3 regions of the Paenarthrobacter sp. TA1.8 genome follow, and region 1 is predicted to be linked to each of the others. Evidence: riboswitches for the same ligand, from Rfam matches in the RefSeq annotation. Region 1 holds a riboswitch; each other region holds the start of a gene.
The links. Region 1 has a riboswitch for thiamine pyrophosphate ahead of thiC (phosphomethylpyrimidine synthase ThiC). Riboswitches for the same ligand answer to the same signal wherever they lie in the genome.

Region 1 (3,661 bases):
CGTGCCCGATCCCGGCAGCGGCCTCGCGTTGACCCGTCACTGCAGCTTCACTCAGGTGCTGCTGGAGGAAGCGCTGCGGAGGCAAGGCCACATTGTCCATCACAACATTGCTGCCGTCCCACTGCCAGAGCTCACGCGGCTTGTCGTAGTAAAGCTCAATTCCGTTGCCTTCGGGGTCAGTGAAGTAGAACGCTTCGCTCACCAGGTGGTCGGCGCTGCCTGCGAAAGCACGAGGTTCGTACTCCGCCGCCGTAGCAATAGTCGCGGCCAGCGACGGCTGATCCTGGAACAGGATTGCCGTGTGGAACAGACCGGCCTCTCCCCGCCCGGGAATCTGCAGTCCCGCAGCGGGGGCAAGGTGGACAACGGGCTTGGCTACGCGTCCGAGGTACAGGCCACCATCCTGCTCAGCCACGACTTCCAGGCCAAGTGCTCGCTGATAGTAGTCGCTCATGACCTTCATGTCGCCCACCTTGAGCATGACGGTGCCCATGGTGAGTTCGGCAGGCAGAAGATCCTGGCTGAATGATGAGGTCATGTGAAGCTCCCGGTTCTGAGGTGGCCGCGCATCGGCACCTTCTTACCTATCTAAATTACTTGAAGCTTCAATTTATTCCTAACGAACGACATTACCCCTGAGCACGACATGTTTGAGCGCCGCGATGGTACCCGGATGACGGCGTGGATCGTCACTGCACAGCACGACGTCGGCACTTGCGCCTTCGCTGATGCCCTCGACTCCCAGCCACTCACGGGCGCCCCAGGCGGCGGCGTGCAGGACCGCCGCCGGCGGAAGGCCGGCGTCGTGCAGTTCCATCATTTCGTCCGCAATCCTGCCGTGTTTGATCACGCTACCGGCGTCGGTACCGGCATAGACGGAAACCCCCGCTTCGAAGGCCTCCAGCACACGCTCGCGACGACGCTCCCAGAGACGCATCATGTGGTCCGCGTACTCCGGAAACTTCGGCGCTGCCTGGGCTGCGATATCCGGGAAGGTAGCGATGTTGACCAGGGTGGGGACGATGGGCACTGACTGTTCCACCAAACGGGGAAGGTGCCGCGGAAGGAGTCCGGTGGCGTGCTCTATGCAGTCGATGTTGGCGTCGAGCATGTCATCGATGGTGTCCTCGCCGAAACAATGCGCGGTGACCCTTGCTCCCTCATCGTGGGCCGCGGAAATGGCTTCCTTGACGGTCTTCGCGGGGAACGAGGCAGCGAGGTCTCCAACGCCGCGATCGATCCAGTCGCCCACAAGTTTCACCCAGCCATCTCCGTCACGGGCTTCCTTTCGGACCGTTTCCACTAGTTCCCGCGGCTCAATTTCATGACCCAAACCGCGAAGATAACGCCGACTCCGGGCGATATGCCGACCCGACCTGATCAGTCGCGGCAGGTCCGTTCGTTGCTGCACCCAGCGGGTGTCGGCGGGCGATCCGCAATCGCGGATCAGCAGCGTTCCGGCGTTGAGGTCTGCTTGGGCCTGGGCGAGCGTTGCCTGTTCATCCACCGCTCCTCCAAGGCCGAGTCCGATGTGACAGTGGGCATCAACCAAACCTGGCAGGACCCAGCCATCCAATATCCTGTCCGGCGTCGCACCGGGACGCTCAAACGTCAGTATGCCGTCTACGGACCACAGCCCCTGGCGCTCTTCGTCTGCCGATACGAGCGCAGGTCCGCTGAATTCGATGATGTTGGCCATGGCAAAAGCGTAACGGGAGCGGCGTGTTGGAGCCTGGTGCCTGCATGTGACTGGGAGCCCGTCGGGAGCTGTGGTAGCTTCGTCTACGACCACACGGGGGCCCCTGCAGGGGCTGAGATCGGACTGACGCAGTCTGCGACCGTTGAACCTGTCCGGGTAATGCCGGCGAAGGAAGTGAGTATTCCCTTGAGCACCACAGAAACACAGCACAGCCCTGCCCAAAACCAGACGAATACTGTCCAAAATACGGCGGAAACTGTAACGCAATCCCTGAAGTCCCATTCGTTGGCTTGGCTGGAAGACCCAGGTAACGGCATACGGGTCCCCGTCACGGAGATCGCCTTGGAGCCATCTCCCAATGGGCAAGCAAACAAGCCTCTGCAGGTATACCGAACAGCGGGACCCGGAAGCGATCCCGTGGTGGGCCTGGATCCTTTCCGTGCACCATGGATCGAATCCCGCGGAGATACGGAGGCTTATTCGGGGCGGGAAAGGAACCTGCTCGACGACGGTAAGTCCGCGGTTCGGCGTGGAGCCGCGTCAGCGGAGTGGAAGGGTGCGCAACCGGTGCCGCGCCGCGCCGTCGCGGGTAAGACCGTCACGCAAATGCACTACGCGAAACAAGGCGTCGTGACTCCGGAGATGCAGTTCGTTGCGTTGCGGGAGAACTGTGACGTTGAGCTGGTCCGCAGCGAAGTCGCCGCGGGAAGGGCAATTATTCCGAACAACATCAACCACCCTGAATCCGAGCCGATGATCATTGGCAAGGCATTCTTGGTCAAGATCAACGCCAACATCGGCAACTCGGCAGTCACCAGCTCCATTGCAGAGGAAGTGGACAAACTGCAGTGGGCAGCCCAGTGGGGCGCTGACACGGTGATGGACCTCTCCACCGGAGATGACATCCACACCACTCGCGAGTGGATCATCCGCAACTCGCCCGTTCCGATCGGAACAGTGCCTATTTACCAGGCACTTGAGAAGGTAAACGGGGAGGCCAACCAGCTGACGTGGGAGATCTTCCGCGATACCGTGATCGAGCAATGCGAGCAGGGTGTGGACTATATGACCATTCACGCTGGCGTTCTGCTGAGGTACGTGCCCTTGACCGCCAACCGCGTCACGGGCATCGTTTCCCGCGGCGGATCGATTATGGCCGGGTGGTGCCTGGCACACCACCAGGAGAACTTCCTTTACACGCACTTTGATGAGTTGTGCGAAATCTTCGCCAAATACGATGTCGCGTTCTCCCTGGGTGACGGTCTCCGCCCGGGTTCCATCGCCGACGCCAACGACGCCGCGCAGTTCGCCGAGCTTGATACGCTCGCGGAGCTGACCCAGCGGGCGTGGGAATTCGACGTGCAGGTCATGGTGGAGGGACCCGGGCACATTCCCTTCCATCTGGTGCGGGAAAATGTGGAGCGTCAGCAGGAACTCTGCAACGGTGCGCCGTTCTACACGTTGGGGCCGTTGGTTACCGATATCGCCCCCGGCTATGACCACATCACGTCAGCAATCGGCGCCACGGAGATTGCCCGCTACGGCACGGCGATGCTCTGCTACGTGACCCCCAAGGAGCATCTGGGGCTTCCCAACAAGGACGACGTCAAGACCGGTGTCATCACGTATAAGATCGCGGCTCACGCAGCGGACCTCGCCAAGGGACATCCGGGGGCCCATGAGCGTGATGATGCTCTTTCCAAGGCACGGTTCGAGTTCCGCTGGAGGGACCAGTTCGCTTTGTCCCTTGACCCGGTCACGGCAGAATCCTTCCACGACGAGACCCTGCCCGCCGAGCCGGCGAAGACCGCGCATTTCTGCTCCATGTGCGGCCCCAAGTTCTGTTCGATGCGCATCAGCCAGGACATCCGTGACGAGTATGGTTCGGCAGAGTCGCAGGCCGCAATCGCCGGGATGTACAGCGGGATGCGGGAAAAGAGCGAGGAGTTCCTGGCCTCCGGC
Region 2 (3,661 bases), 280 kb from region 1:
GCGCAACCGCCTCAAGCGCATCCTGAAGGACCGCCTGCCGGAGAACGCCGGTGTCATTGTTCGGACAGCAGCCGAGGGCGCTTCGGAGGAAGAGCTCACCCACGACATCAACCGTCTGCGTGCGCAGTGGGAAGGCATTGAAGGACAGGCCTCGTCCACCAAGGTCCTGGCTCCGGAACTGCTCTACGGCGAACCTGACCTCACCATCAAGGTGGTCCGTGACGTCTTCAACGAGGACTTCTCCAAACTGATCGTCTCCGGCGACGACGCCTGGGACACCATCGAGGCTTACGTGACATACGTTGCCCCTGATCTGGTGGGCCGCCTCGAAAAGTGGACCAAGGATCAGGACATCTTCGCCGCCTGGCGCATTGATGAGCAGATCCACAAGGCCCTGGAGCGGAAGGTCTTCCTGCCGTCCGGCGGTTCGTTGGTCATCGACCGCACCGAGGCCATGACTGTGGTGGACGTCAACACCGGCAAGTTCACCGGCAGTGGCGGAAACCTTGAAGAAACCGTCACCAAGAACAACCTGGAAGCGGCCGAGGAAGTTGTTCGCCAGCTTCGTCTGCGCGATATCGGCGGCATTATCGTCATTGACTTCATTGACATGGTCCTTGAATCCAACCGCGACCTCGTCCTCCGCCGCATGGTGGAGTGCCTCGGCCGGGACCGCACCAAGCACCAGGTGGCCGAAGTAACGTCGCTGGGCCTGGTCCAGATGACGCGCAAGCGCATGGGTACCGGCCTCCTTGAGGTCTTCGGTGAGCAGTGCGAGCACTGCGCTGGCCGAGGTGTCGTCACGCACGACGAGCCCGTTGAGCACCGACGCGCCAACGTGGTGGCTGCTGAACATCACCGCCCGCATACGGAAGCGCAGCAGCCTGCTGCGCGGACCGAACGCAAACGCCGCCGCGGCAAGGGCGGGGGACCGGCTGTTGCCGAAGCTCCCGCGCAGGTCCACACCACCACGTCCGCCCCGGCCGCAGCATCCACCACGGCTGAACCGCAGGATCCTGCCCGGATAGCCAAAGCCGAGGCAACCAGGGCCGCCCTGGCGACGATTGCCGCTGCAGCGCACGCCGCACACCTGCACGACGACGAAGTTCACCGTGCAGAGGAGGAAGCGCGGGCGGCAGGCCGGCACGAGCCGGACGCAAGCCCTACAGCCGGCACCGCCGCCAGTAGTGAAGCAGGCAGCGGCGAAGCAGGGACTTCAGCCCGCGATGCTGCAAGCAGGGAAGCAGCAGTCCAGGAAGCAAGATCTACTCCCGTGCTGCGCTTCGGCGGGGAAGAAGTTGCCTTGCCGTTCGTTGAGCACCACGAGGAACCGCAGGCAGCCAAGCCTGCCATGAGCCTGGATCTGCTGGCCGAAGCGTTTTCGCACCTCGGTGCGGCTCCGGCACCCGAGCAGGAAGCCGCTCCGATTTCAGCCCCGAAGGCTGCTTCTCCGGCACGGACTGCCGAGGAAGATCCGGAGGCTGCTTCAGCCTCGCGTGGTCGTCGTGGTCGCCGTAACCGGAGCGCCAGCAGGGCCCAGGGCGCGGCCAATGAAACCAGCGTTGAACACCATGAGGCGACAGCGTCGGCCACCCGGGGTTCGGCCCATGAGGCCAAGGCGCCTGTGGAACCGGCCAAGAAGGCACCAAAGGATGAGCCCATCATCCTCGGCGTTGGAGTTCCTGCTTCCGAGCTCTAATCGCGGCGAATAAGTTGAAGAGGGCCCTGCGCTAACTGCCAAACGGCGGGTAGCGCGGGGTCCTTTTGCGTCCGCTCTGCAAGCCACGCACAGGCTGCGTTCAGAGTCACATCCGGGCGTCGGTGTGGCCCGGTTCCCGCGGCGCGTTGCTTCCCGGCTACGCTTGGGGACTGACACGGGGTGCCGGGCGTTGGGCCAGGCTGAGATCCAAACCCGTTGAACCTGTCCGGTTAGCACCGGCGAAGGGATGTCTCATGACTGCATCATCATATTCATCGGTGTACCCCCTCGACGCTCCGGCTTCGGGCCGTCCAACCCCGCGCATTCTGAGCATTGCCGGCTCGGACCCTTCAGGTGGTGCCGGAATCCAGGCGGACCTGAAGAGCATCGCCGCTTTTGGCGGGTATGGCATGGCTGCCATCACGGCCCTCACCGCGCAAAACACCAGGGAGGTCAGTGCCGTCCACGTCCCTCCCGCGCACTTCCTGCGTCAGCAACTGGAAGCCATTAGTGCCGACATCACCATTGACGCCGTCAAGATCGGAATGCTCGGCGACGCAGCCGTCATCAACCAGGTCCGGGGCTGGCTCGAAGAGGTGAGTCCCGCCGTCGTGGTCCTTGATCCGGTGATGGTGGCCACCAGCGGTGACCGGCTGCTGCGGGAGTCTGCTGAGAAGGCATTGCGCTCGCTGCTGCCTTTGGCCCACCTCATTACGCCGAACCTTCCTGAACTGGCCATGTTGCTGGGGGAGCCCGAGGCAACTGACTGGGCTTCGGCGCTGGACCAGGGCAAACGGCTGGCAGCGGAGTACGGAAACACGGTCCTGGTCAAAGGTGGCCACCTGCCAGGGCCGGAGTGCCCGGACGCGCTGGTGAACACGAGCGGGCTGCTGTCCCAGGACGTGGTCGAAGTGGCAGGTCCCCGGGTTGCAACGCGGAATAGCCACGGTACCGGGTGCTCTCTGTCTTCCGCCTTGGCCACAGTCCAGGCACGAACCGGTGACTGGGAAGTTTCATTGCGGGAAGTCAAGCCGTGGTTGCTAGGGGCATTGCAGGCCTCTGACAGCCTGCACGTGGGTCAAGGCAACGGGCCCGTGAACCACTTCCACCACTTCCAGCAGGCATCCACGCCGGGCGCTTTCGCTGCGGCGATGTGGAACGAAGCCGTCCCCGAACTCGAAGCGATTTACGGGCTCCCGTTTATTCAAGGACTTCAATCCGGCGAGCTGCCGGAACGTGACTTCAATTACTACCTTGCCCAGGACGCCATCTATCTCAATGGGTATTCGAGGGTCCTGGCACGTGCGGGCGCCTTGGCGCCCACGGAGGAAGAACAACTGTTCTGGGCAAAGGCATCACAGCAGTGCCTGGAGGTTGAATCGGAGTTGCACAGGAACTGGTTGAGCACGCGCGAAGCCTCCACGGCAACCGGACCGGTTACCAAGTCCTACGTGGACCATTTACTGGCAACATCCGCCGCCGGCAGCTACGCCGTGGTGCTGGCGGCGATCCTGCCCTGTTATTGGTTGTACGCGGAGGTGGGGCAGCAGCTTCATACGGCATACGTAGACGCCGGCGCGCCGGCGGACCACGCATATGCGGACTGGTTGAAGACCTATGCCGACGAGGATTTCGCGGCGGCAACGCGGAAAGCGATCAACTTCACTGCTGCCGCGGCCGTCGCGGCTTCTGGCACGGAGCGGACTGCGATGATGGATGCTTTCACTCAGTCCTGCCGCTACGAGACGGCGTTTTTCGATGCTCCCAGGCTGTTTGCCCAGGCTTCGTTCACGTGCGCTGAGTAGCTTTCCGGGCACGCACTTGAGGCCAATTGCGGCGACACGTCCGCGCGTCGCTGGCCGGATCGCGTTAATCTCGCTCAAACCCTGTAGGCTGTATGGGCACGGTGCCGGGAGAGTCCGTTACAACTGGTGATGCAAGTCACGAGGTAGCCTCCGGACC
Region 3 (3,661 bases), 350 kb from region 1:
TCCGACGAGTCGTCGACGTTGGGCGCAATCCGATGATGTGACACGAAAATCAGGTTAGCCCGAAATGGGCCGATAGTCTTGGATCATGGGCACTTCCCCGGACGCCGCAGCCTATGCCGGGCAACTCTCAGCGGAGTTGCTTGGAGCCATGGCGTATGGCGAACTGTCCGCCTTCGGGCGGCTCTCCCTGGATTCCCGCTATGCACCCACGCTTCACGACAGGTCCGTGCTCGCGAAGATCGCAGTGGGGGCCTACGGAAACTTCGCCCTCCTCAACGACCGCCTGTCGGAGATGGGTCTGGATCCCGAACGTGCCATGCTGCCGTTTCAGCGCTCCTTCGATCACTTCCACGAGCGCACCAAGCCGGGGGACTGGTTCGAATCCGTGATGAAGGCCTATGTCATCGATACTGTGTCATCGGATTTCTATAGGGCTGTCTCGATGTTCCTCGACCCGACAACGCAGCATTTCGTTGAGCGCGTTGCTTCACCCGATCAGGCCACGGAAGTCCTTCGCGTCCTGCTCAGGCGGGCCTTGGCAGATGACCCGCGCCTCGCTTCGCGATTGGCGCTGTGGGGCCGCCGCTTGGTGGGGGAAGCGCTGACGCAGGCGCAACGCGTGGGCATGGAACACCCCCTGCTGGGGCCGATGCTGAAAAGCGGCGGGGACGCGCGTGCCGCGGCGAAAAGGCTGACGACGGAGCTCGCCGAAAAGCACGCCCGCCGGATGACTGGCCTCGGCCTGACCGCCTAGCCCGCGGATCGCGCGGAACCTCCGGCTTCCCTAGACGGAATCCAAGGCTTCCAGCAGCGACTTGGCCGCCGCCGTCGGGTCCGGTGCCGCTGTGATGGCGCGGACCACCACGATCCGGCCGGCGCCCGCTTTCACAACCTGTTCAACGTTGCTGAGATCGATGCCACCAATGGCGAACCATGGGAGGGTCACACCGTCGCCCGAGCGCTTGACCGCTTCTGCGGCATATGTGACCAGGTCCAAACCGACAGCAGCGCGACCGGGTTTGGTGGGTGTTGCCCAGACCGGACCCACGCAGAAATAGTCCAGTCCCAGGGGCCCTTGGGAGGTGGCCACAGCGGCATCGATTTGTTCGGTTGTGTGGGTGGAGAGGCCGATGCCGGTGGCGTTCGGCAGGAGGGTCCGGGCTGCAGTCAGGGGCAGGTCCTTTTGCCCGATGTGGAACACGGGAGCCCCTGAAATGCTGGCAACATCGGCCCGGTCGTTGACCGCCCAAAGCCGTCCGTGCCGTTGTGCGACGCTCCGCAGGACGGCCAACATCTCCAGTTCCTCGGCAGCTTCCAGCGTCTTGTCGCGGAGTTGGATGATGTCCACGCCGCCTTCGAAAGCGGCGTCCACAAAGTCCTCAAAATCGCCCTGCTCCTTACGGGCATCGGTGCACAGGTAAAGGCGGGCGGAGGCAAGAGCGTCAGGCTGAGTCATGGGAACCAGAGTAGTTCCTCTAAACTGGGCTCGTACTGCGGGAGCCGCGACATTCGTCATATGACTGTCCGGCTGAGAGGGCTTCAGCGCCGACCGCTTGACCTGATCCGGCTAGTACCGGCGTAGGGAAGGAAACGAATGGCAGATTCCCGCCATACCCGCCTCCAGGCAGACGTTGCCGTCATTGGTGGTGGCGTCATCGGCCTCGGCATCGCTCACGAAGCCCGGCGATTGGGCCGTTCAGTTGCGCTGATCGACCCCGCTCCCGCTTCCGGCGCGTCCTTCGCAGCGGCAGGCATGCTTGCACCCGTCAGCGAACTCCATTACCAGGAAGAAGACCTTCTTGAGTTAATGCTTGAGTCTTCCCAGCTCTGGCCCTCCTTCGTGGACGGCCTGCATCAAGGCGCGGAGGACAACGGATATCGCACGACGCCGACCCTCGCCGTGGGTGCCGACGCAGCCGACCGCCGGGCGCTCGCGGACTTAAGGTCGGTCCAGCTTGCGGCTGGCCTGGAAGTCGAACCTATCGCTCTGCGGGACGCGAGGCAACGGGAGCCGCTCCTCAGCCCGCAGATCTCCTGTGCTTTCGATATACCTGCCGACCACCAAGTCGATCCAAGGAAACTCGCGGCATGCCTCCTGGCAGGACTGGCAGCCCATTCGCCCAATGACAGTTCCTGGGTGTCGGGAGCCGATGACGGATTCGCCATTGCTTCCAGGGCGCGCGGTTTGCTGTGGGAAGGCGGGCGTGTCACAGGCGTGGCGCTGGACTCAGGAGTCACCGTTCACGCCGGAGAAACGGTGGTGGCCAACGGGCTCGGGGCGTCCCAACTCTCCGGTCTCCCTGAAGGCCTCAGGCTTCCCGTAAGGCCGGTCTACGGGGACATCCTCCGGCTTCGCGTCCCCGATCACCTGCGGCCCTTGGTCACATCAACGATTCGCGGGATGGTTCGCGGGGTGCCGGTTTACATCGTGCCCCGGGACGACGGAACTGTGGTGATTGGAGCCACGCAACGCGAAGACGGGTTGTCAGCCTCTTCCAACGCGGTCTCGGCGGGTGGCGTTTACCAATTGCTGAGGGACGCCCAAGTATTGGTCCCCGCAGTGGCTGAACTGGAACTCCTTGAAGCAACCGCCCGCGCCCGGCCCGGAACTCCGGACAACGCTCCACTGCTCGGACGGGTCGGTGTTTCCAACGGTGGCATCGACGGCCTGGTGATTGCCACAGGATTCTTCCGCCACGGAGTCCTCCTGACTCCGGTGGCCGCCAAGATCGTGGGGGAACTCCTCAAAGGCTCCACGGACTCCCGGTGGGCCCCCTTCCTGCCCCATCGTTTCGTGGGCAACGCCCCTGTTGCCCGAACACTCACACCAGCAGCACGAACCACCACCAAGGAAACAGCATGAACATCACAGTGAACGGAACCGACCACGCAGTCTCTGACGGCGCATCCGTCAGTACCCTCGTCACCGCCGTCACCGGTCGCGCCTTGGACCCTCGCGGACAAGCGGCCGACGGCGGCAAGCTGGGAGTCGCTGTCGCACGCAATTCCGAGGTGGTGCCGCGCAGCCAATGGGCCGTGACAGCGCTCTCCGACGGAGACGAACTTGAACTCGTAACAGCAGTCCAGGGAGGCTAATCATGACAACAGCAAACGTTGACGTTCGCACCGACGCACTGGTGATCGACGGCGTCGAATTCGGTTCCCGCCTCATCATGGGTACCGGAGGCGCGCCGAGCCTCGATGGCTTGGGAGCAGCGCTCCTCGCTTCGGGGACCGAGCTCACCACGGTGGCGATGCGTCGCTATTCGCCCGCCGAAACGGGCTCGCTGTTTCAGCTGCTGGTGGACCATGACATCCGCGTGCTGCCCAATACTGCTGGTTGTTTCACGGCCAAGGACGCCGTAATGACTGCTGAACTGGCCCGGGAAGCACTTGAGACCGATTGGGTGAAGCTGGAAGTCATCGCGGACGAACACACGCTCCTTCCAGACGCCGTGGAACTGGTGGATGCAACGGAGCAGCTGGTGAACCGAGGCTTCAAGGTATTCGCTTACACCAATGACGATCCCGTACTCGCGCTCAGGGTCGAGAACCTGGGTGCAACAGCCGTGATGCCCTTGGGATCGCCCATCGGGACCGGCCTTGGCATCCTGAACCCCCACAACATTGAGCTCATCGTGTCCCGGGCCTCCGTACCCGT

Region 2: linked by a shared signal. The riboswitch ahead of thiD (bifunctional hydroxymethylpyrimidine kinase/phosphomethylpyrimidine kinase) and the one ahead of thiC (phosphomethylpyrimidine synthase ThiC) in region 1 are both predicted to bind thiamine pyrophosphate.
Region 3: linked by a shared signal. The riboswitch ahead of thiO (glycine oxidase ThiO) and the one ahead of thiC (phosphomethylpyrimidine synthase ThiC) in region 1 are both predicted to bind thiamine pyrophosphate.

Annotation. Positions count from the first base shown of each region.
Region 1 covers NZ_CP184287.1:3,001,732-3,005,392, forward strand. Annotated here, with positions in the region: gene ACNAOT_RS13995 (VOC family protein) at 1-538, opposite strand, end outside; gene ACNAOT_RS14000 (amidohydrolase family protein) at 617-1,699, opposite strand; TPP riboswitch at 1,783-1,890, shown strand; gene thiC (phosphomethylpyrimidine synthase ThiC) at 1,886-3,661, shown strand, end outside.
Region 2 covers NZ_CP184287.1:2,723,695-2,727,355, reverse strand. Annotated here, with positions in the region: gene ACNAOT_RS12585 (Rne/Rng family ribonuclease) at 1-1,699, shown strand, start outside; TPP riboswitch at 1,866-1,964, shown strand; gene thiD (bifunctional hydroxymethylpyrimidine kinase/phosphomethylpyrimidine kinase) at 1,954-3,504, shown strand.
Region 3 covers NZ_CP184287.1:3,356,462-3,360,122, reverse strand. Annotated here, with positions in the region: gene ACNAOT_RS15585 (RNB domain-containing ribonuclease) at 1-44, opposite strand, end outside; gene ACNAOT_RS15580 (ferritin-like fold-containing protein) at 86-754, shown strand; gene thiE (thiamine phosphate synthase) at 785-1,456, opposite strand; TPP riboswitch at 1,484-1,602, shown strand; gene thiO (glycine oxidase ThiO) at 1,595-2,863, shown strand; gene thiS (sulfur carrier protein ThiS) at 2,860-3,096, shown strand; gene ACNAOT_RS15560 (thiazole synthase) at 3,099-3,661, shown strand, end outside.